DNA from 2 places in the Salinivibrio sp. AR647 genome. Region 1 is predicted to be linked to the other one. Evidence: predicted binding sites of a transcription regulator. Region 1 holds the regulator's gene; the other holds the start of a gene.
What was found. The regulator CRP, encoded in region 1, controls carbon source genes, mostly activating them, when cyclic AMP is high. The targets are predictions, from matches to a motif close to TGTGANNNNNNTCACA.

Region 1 (4,216 bases):
ACGGTTTATTGTTTACCGGTAGCGCCAATACGGGGCATATTCTTCATCGTCAGTTTGCTGGCCAGCCCGATAAAATGCTGGCGCTGGAAATGGGGGGCAATAACCCCTTGGTGGTGAGTGATCAGTTCGGTGATTTAGACGCCACCGTATACACCATTATTCAATCGGCCTACCTCAGTGCCGGTCAGCGGTGTACGTGTGCACGCCGCCTGCTACTGCCTGAGGGAGAAGTGGGTGACAAGATCTTGACTCGCCTAGCACAATGGACCAAAACCGTGCGAGTGGGCGGACAGTTTGATGATCCCGCACCTTTCATGGGCGCCCAAATTTCAATGGCTGCCGCCGAGGGGATTTTGGCCACACAACAAAAATTGATCGATCTGGGAGCAACCCCCGTCATAGAGTGCGAGCATTTACACGATGCGGTGATTTCTCCAGGGATTTTAGATGTGAGTGGCATTCAAGCGTTACCCGACGAAGAGTATTTCGGTCCGCTACTACAAGTGCAGCGCTATCAGGATATGGCTGATGCGATCACGAAGGCGAATGATACCCGCTATGGTTTGTCGGCAGGCCTTATCAGTGAAGACGAGGGCGAATGGCAATACTTCCTCGATCATATTCGCGCAGGGATTGTGAATCGTAATCGTCAGTTGACAGGGGCAAGCGGTGATGCGCCATTTGGCGGGCCAGGTGCGTCGGGTAATTTACGTCCAAGCGCTTACTATGCCGCCGATTATTGCGCTTATCCCATGGCATCAATGGAAGGGGAGCAGGTGGTACTGCCTGAGACGTTCGCCCCCGGTATTCCGACTCAACAAGATTAAGGAGACCAACATGGACAGTGGCCAAGCGTTATTCGATAAATTATGGCAAGACTATATTAACCGTCTTTGCCCATCGGCACATCAGGTACATGCCTTGCTCGAAGAAGGGCAGCCTTTAATCAATGATCATATTGCCTTGCGGACATTTGGTTTGCCCAAGGTTGGGCTTGAGGTCTTGGCGCGCCCCTTCCTGGCGCTAGGCTATCAGCAAAAAGGGGACTATACCTTTGAAGCGAAAAAGCTCAATGCCTGCCATTTCGAGCACCCCGATCCTTTGATGCCGAAAGTGTTTATCAGTGAATTGATGGTCGAGCAATGCTCGCCTGCGCTGCAAGCCATTGTTCACAAGCTGGTGGCACAAGTCGATGCGTCGTCACTAACAGGGAGCGATTTTCTTCATCAGGGGCGGCTTTGGGACATCGATAGCGCCACCTATCAAGCGCTTGCTGAGGAGAGTGAATACGCGTCCTGGGTAGCCGCGCACGGTTATGGTGCGAATCATTTCACGGTGAGTGTCAATCAGTTAAAGGCTCATGATCATTGCCAATCGGTTAATCAAAAGCTGCGAGACAATGGCTTTGCAATTAACGAAGCGGGTGGTGAAGTAAAAGGGGACGCATCCGTTTATCTGGAGCAATCCTCCACCATGGCTGACCGTGTCGCTGTTGTTTTCTCTGATGGCACGCAAACCATTCCAGGTGGGTTTTATGAGTTTGCTAAGCGTTATGTGTTGCCCAACGGTGAGTTGTACCAGGGATTTGTTGCCGCTTCAGCGGATAAAATTTTTGAGAGCACGCACTAATAAATAGCTGATATAACGAGGCATACACAGTTAAGGAAGAGTTCGCTCTTCCTTTTTTTTGTTTTAAAAAGAAAAACCGACGCCAGGGCGTCGGTTGGGAATACAGAGAGCGCTGTGATTAGCGGGTACCGTATACCACGATGGTTTTACCATGGGCTGAAATAAGATTTTGCTCTTCCAGCATTTTAAGAATACGCCCCACGGTTTCACGCGAACACCCAACGATTTGGCCAATTTCTTGACGTGTGATCTTAATTTGCATGCCATCAGGGTGCGTCATGGCATCGGGTTGCTTCGCTAAATTCAACAAGGTTTGCGCAATACGGCCCGTGACGTCCAGGAAGGCAAGATCCCCCACTTTTTGGCTGGTCACTTGCAAACGGCGCGCCATTTGTGAGGACAAACGCATTAATATATCAGGGTTAACCTGGATCAGTTGGCGGAACTTTTTGAATGAGATTTCTGCCACTTCACAAGGAGACTTAGCCCGAACCCAAGCGGTACGCTCCTGATCATCTTCGAAAAGGCCTAGCTCACCGATAAAATCACCTTGGTTAAGATAAGACAGGATCATTTCCTTGCCTTCTTCATCTTTGATTAGAACGGCGACAGACCCTTTCACGATGTAATACAAGGTCTCCGCTTTTTCGCCTGCATGAATCAGCGTGCTTTTAGACGGATACTTGTGGATGTGACAATGTGAAAGGAACCACTCGAGTGTAGGGTCTGTTTGAGGTTTTCCTGGAACCATATAACTTATTTCCTCTGCATGTGTTGCCCGGCAACAACGTCCTATCTTTGTCTGAGGGGTAACCCACCAGATCTATGCACAGAATACGAAGTCTGGGCGCGGGCTACAAGCTCACTGTATGTTAACAAGAGTGTATCTTTTTTTGTTAGCAATTTCTTGATTTTGATCTAGGCCAACCGCCTAAAAACCTGGCAAAAACGTGGCTAAGATCACGGCTTGAGAAGTAATACACGATAGATGCGCTACGCCCTAGCCAATCTTGCCTTTTTCGATTAGCTGCTGAATCAATGGACGGATGATAAGTTCCATCGCAAAGCCCATCTTACCGCCTGGCACGACGAGTGTATTATGCCGTGACATAAAAGACCCCGTGATCATTTGCAGCAGATAAGGAAAGTCGACGTTTTTCATCCCTCGAAAGCGGATCACCACAAAGCTCTCATCCAACGAAGGAATGCCTTTGGCGTTCAGTGGGTTGGAGGTATCGACCGTCGGCACCCGTTGAAAGTTAATGTGAGTGCGTGAGAATTGCGGCGTAATATAATGCAAATAATCGTCCATCGACCGCACAATTGAGTCGGTGACCGCTTCGCGTGAGTGGCCCCTATCGCGGGTATCGCGGACAAATTTCTGAATCCACTCAAGGTTGACGATCGGGACCATACCAATCAATAGGTCGACATGTTGGGAGACATTGACCTCACCATCAACCACACCGCCGTGCAAGCCTTCGTAAAATAGTACGTTGGTATTGTCGGGTAAATCCTGCCATGGTGTGAAGGTCCCTGGCATTTGATTGTAGGGCACCGCTTCATCAAAGGTATGCAAGTAGCGGCGATATTTGCCTGTGCCGAGTTCACCGTACTCACGGAAAAACTGCTCTAATCGCGGAAAATCATTGGCGGTGGGGCCAAAGTAACTAATGTGCCGTCCTTGCTCACGTGCTTTACGGATCTCGACGTCCATTTCCGGTCGCGTAAAGCGATGGAAACTGTCCCCTTCTAGCCACGCCGCTTTGATGTTCATCATCTGGAACATCTTACGGAATGCTTCGGACGTGGTGGTGGTCCCTGCTCCTGAAGAGCCGGTGACCGCGATGATTGGATGTTTAGCCGACATGACGCGCCCTGTCATTCAGTCTGAATGTGTATCGCTGTTTATTGCGTACAGCGATGCTAAGATCTGAGTGCTTCCTTACGACGAATATCCACTGTCTCGTGCAACTCAGAATACACAATCACGGCGTCGCCGGATTGCAGTTGTTGGCGAACATCCGCCACTTTTTGTGCAAAGCTGACTTCCTGCTCACCATAATCGGTTCCTTCCCGTAACACAAAGTGCTCGATTAAACGAGTCAGTGTTTCCTCAGGGACCGATTGCCAAGGAACCATCATACTACATCACCTTTTGTTGATTTATGGCTGAGACGTTAGGGTGCTTGATGCTGATATTGTGAATCAGCTCGCATTTTACCCAATCATTCAACACAATGCAGTAGATCAATGTGCGTCGGTCTTTTTTGCTTTGCGTGGCGTCCCTTTTTAACGGGACGAGCAAAGGCGTGAGGCTAACCAGTGAGGCACCGACTGCTCCAGCCAGAACTGTGGCTGGCGCCAACTGCCGGTAACAAAACCAACATGCCCACCATGCTCGCTCAGTTGATAGTCAATATTCGCGGGCAGAGGCGAGGTTGGGATTACTGCGTCGGTCATAAAGGGATCGTCTTTCGCATGGATAATCGCAAGTGGGACCGTAATAGCGTCAAGGACAGATAAACCACTACAGCTTTGATAGTAGTGTTGAGCATCGTCAAAGCCATGCAGCGGTGCGGTGACC
Region 2 (4,216 bases), on a different contig from region 1:
GAGTGGTAACTATATTGGTATTTTGGCTTGGGCGATTGGCTTAGGTATTGCTCTTCATCATGCGTCGAACGAAACCAAACGTGTCTTCTCGGATGTATCCGAGGGGGTATCGATGATCGTCCGCTTTGTGATCCGGTTTGCGCCTTTGGGTATTTTTGGCTTAGTAGCAAGCACGTTAGCGAAAAGTGGCTTTGATGCTTTGATGGGGTATTTACACCTTTTGGGGGTGCTACTCGGCAGTATGGCAACCATCGCCTTGGTGGTAAATCCGCTGATTGTGTATATCAAAACGCGTCAAAACCCCTATCCCCTTGTTTTTCGCTGCCTGCGTGAGAGCGGTCTCACCGCTTTCTTCACCCGTAGCTCTGCAGCCAACATTCCAGTGAATATGCAGCTATGCCGCCGCCTTGATTTAGATGAAGATACTTATTCTGTCTCTATCCCACTCGGTGCCACCATCAATATGGGAGGCGCGGCGATCACCATTACCGTATTAACCCTGGCTGCTGTTCATACACTCGGTATCCAAGTGGATATCGCCACGGCTGTGCTGTTGAGTGTGGTGGCCGCGGTATCCGCGTGCGGCGCGTCGGGGGTTGCTGGCGGCTCCCTATTGTTGATCCCACTCGCGTGTAATTTGTTTGGTATTCCACAAGAGATTGCCATGCAAGTGGTTGGGATTGGCTTTACTATCGGTGTTTTACAAGACTCTGCCGAAACGGGCCTGAATAGCTCAACCGACGTAGTATTTACTGCGGCGGCATGCTTAGGTGAAACGCGTAAAAACAGCTAACCAACGCCCTTAGCCAAGATCAAAAAAAAGCAGGTGCATCAACACCTGCTTTTTCTTTAACCGCTTTTTAATTGTCAACCAAGGCAACGATTAGCCCTCCAGCACTTTCATCAGCAAATTACCATCGTACATCGCCTGCTTTACCATCGCCGCTCCAGGCATCGTCGCTTGGGTATAGAAATAGCTTTCTTCCAAGACTAGGTACTTGCTATACAGCGGAATCGTCTGCGTTTTTAAACATTCCATGATCGCAGGATACAAGACCGATTTAGCACGATTGAATTCGCCACCAAATAATATTTTTTCTGGGTTAAATAAATTCACCACAATCGCTATGGCGGTTCCCAAGTGATGCCCAAGCTCGGTGATCACTTGGTGGGCCAAACCATCGCCTGACACCGCTGCATCGCATATAGCCTCTATCGTGAGGGGTTGGTCGTGCAAGCAACTCGGATGCCCTTCATTGAGCAATGTCTCCACCTGCTCATAGATCGCGGACAGGCTTGCGACCGTTTCCAAACAGCCATAATTACCGCAAAAACACCGCTTACCAAAGGGCTTAATTTGAATATGACCTAACTCGCCAACGTTACCGATCCGCCCTTGAAGCACTTTGCCCTCGAGCACAATACCGGCCCCAACGCCGCTGTGAACCGCGACCAGAACGGCGCTGTCTGCTTCTTTCGCGTTACCAAACAACTTTTCCGCTAGTGCCCAAGAACGGGTGTCGTTCCCCACAAATACCGGTAAACCGGTCTCACGATGTAATACAGGTCCTAGAGGCATATGGTCGACCTCAAAGTGCGGCATTTGAATCACGGTGCCTTGGGCACTATTTACCAAGCCCGGTAGCGAAATCGCAATACTGGTGACACGATCCACCGTTTGTTGGTGACGAGAGAAAAACGCATTGACATGATCGACCACGGTGGTGAGTAATGCACTTTGCGCCACCACCGTTAATTCATGCCGTTCTTGAATCAAAATTTCACTGCTTAGCGAATGCAGCGCCAGAGTGAGATAACCTCTTCCTAGACGCATGGACAAAAATTGCCAGCCTTCGTTATCCAGCATAAGCCCTACAGCTGGACGCCCGCGCATGCTCGTTTCTTGGATCGGCGCCTCTTTTACAAGGTGAGCGTCCATCAGTTCGCGCACAATTTTGGTGATACTGGCAGGCGCCAGTTGGCTGCGTTTCGAGAGTTCGATCCGCGAAATAGGCTCAAAACGGTCGATTAAGTTATAAATCGTGCCCGCATTTTTGCGCTTAATATGATCGATATGTCCCGGCTGCCCAATAATCATGCCCTTTCCTATTACTACGTGGCTGTGGCGATAAACCCTGACACCGCCTATTTAGGTGAATTTTTTTACTTCGCGAACTAATTGTGAAGCAATTGGCCGCTAGCACGTGACATTTGTCACTTTGTATCTTTGAAATCGCGTACAAACTCACAAAACCTGTCTAAACAGTAACGCTGTTCATCCTCTAATCGCGGGCTAAAAAACAAGATCTCAAACTTATTCGTTGGCATAATGCGGAGCTCATATTCTATCGCTATTAATCACCATGTACCGAGTCAACGAGATATTTGAAACGATCCAGGGCGAAGGCACCTTCACAGGGGTTCCGTCAGTTTTTGTCCGCTTGCAAGGATGTCCAGTAGGATGTGCCTGGTGCGATACTAAGCAAACCTGGGAAACGGATGATAAGGATCAGCAAGATAAGATCTTTATTATTGATAAGTCAGAGGATTCACCGACTTGGTGCTGGCTAGGAGCCGAAGATATCGTCACTGAAATCACGCAACGCTATCACGCTAAGCATATCGTGATTACCGGGGGCGAACCCTGTCTTTATGATTTGGTACCTTTAACGGAAGCCTTGGAAGAGGCTGGATGCCAATGCCAAATTGAAACCAGTGGCACCTATACGGTCTATGCGAGCCAAGCCACCTGGGTAACGGTGTCGCCCAAAATCAATATGCGCGGTAAATTGCCCGTTCTCGCCAGTGCGATGGCGCGAGCCAATGAGATAAAACATCCGGTGGGGACAGAAAAGGACATTACACAACTAGAGATTCTGCTTGAGACCTGCCCAGCCTCTCCTGGTGCAACCATTGCGCTGCAGCCGGTAAGCCAAAAGCCACGTGCAACCAAACTTTGCATCGACACCTGCATTGCGCGCGGCTGGCGTTTATCCGTGCAAACACACAAGTATTTGAATATCGCCTAAGTGACGATGACGGTGACAAGATAAATCGCGCCGTCATGGAGCAAAGCACACGTCGAAAAAGCGACAAAAAACGCCGAGTACTGAAGTGACTTCATAAAGTTGGACACTGCTACTCGGCGTTTTTTTATTTCTCTCGACTGCTTCTTATTTACCTCGAGTATTGTTACTCACGTCGAGTTTCGTTACTCACCTCGATAAGTGCAACCTGCGGTACAAGTTTCTTTCACCATGACCTGGCTTAACAGAGGCAGATTCGGTTTTACCTGTTGCCAAATCCAATGTGCTAGCACTTCACTGGTTGGATTTTCTAGCCCTTCAATGTCATTGAGATAGTAGTGATCCAGGCGCTGATAAATCGGTTTGAAAGCCGCTTTTATTTCGGCAAAGTCGATCACCCACCCCGTATACGGATCAACGTCGCCTTCTACATACAAACGCACCGTAAATGAATGCCCATGTAAACGCCCACATTTATGGCCTTCTGGCACATTCGGTAAATGGTGTGCCGCCTCAAAGGTAAATTCTTTAAACAACTCAGTGGTCATTTTACTTCATTCCAACAACAACAAGAGGCCGCATGCTACTTAAATTCGCTGGCCGACTCAAACGCATTCATCCGACCACACCCGTTAGTCTGTGCGGCCAGAATGCCTCGCAATACGGGTTTCCATCTCATTATTGGGACGATTTACGTCGATGAAATCACACATTTTATATGAGGATACCGCCACAAGTGCGCTCTCGGTTTAACATAGTCGCTACAGGCTAGAACTGATAACTCTATAAATTAATAACAAATGGTTGACTCATGCGTATGACCCTTGCGAGCAAAATTCTTCTTGCTCTTTTTCTTGTTTTCGCTCTTGTGCTCGCCACCTCGCTGGCCTATCAGTCGCATCAACAAAAAGCCTTGATGACATCGATTGTCAGCGAGCAAACCTTAGATAAAGCGTCCAACTACTTTGATAGCCTTAATATGCTGATGCTCACCGGCACCATCAGTCAGCGTAATACGTTGCGAGAGAAAATGCTGTCACACAAAGGCATCGACGACGCTCGCGTGATCCGTGGAGAGGCAATTACCCGCTTTTTTGGCCCAGGAAATCCTGAGCAATCTGCTCAGGATGCCATTGACCAACGTGCCCTCAAAGGTGAAACCATTGTCGAAACCTTTGATGCTGATGCGG

Region 2: the regulator CRP is predicted to act here: its motif matches at 2,204-2,219, upstream of mlc (sugar metabolism global transcriptional regulator Mlc).

The regions. Positions count from the first base shown of each region.
Region 1 covers NZ_MUFE01000009.1:139,850-144,065, forward strand. The annotation lists gene astD (succinylglutamate-semialdehyde dehydrogenase) at 1-827, shown strand, start outside; gene BZG76_RS12165 (DUF1338 domain-containing protein) at 838-1,629, shown strand; gene crp (cAMP-activated global transcriptional regulator CRP) at 1,748-2,380, opposite strand; gene BZG76_RS12175 (phosphoribulokinase) at 2,630-3,499, opposite strand; gene BZG76_RS12180 (YheU family protein) at 3,556-3,774, opposite strand; gene BZG76_RS12185 (hydrolase) at 3,922-4,216, opposite strand, start outside.
Region 2 covers NZ_MUFE01000007.1:166,928-171,143, reverse strand. The annotation lists gene sstT (serine/threonine transporter SstT) at 1-793, shown strand, start outside; gene mlc (sugar metabolism global transcriptional regulator Mlc) at 884-2,098, opposite strand; gene queE (7-carboxy-7-deazaguanine synthase QueE) at 2,364-3,029, shown strand; gene queD (6-carboxytetrahydropterin synthase QueD) at 3,212-3,574, opposite strand; gene BZG76_RS10530 (methyl-accepting chemotaxis protein) at 3,838-4,216, shown strand, end outside.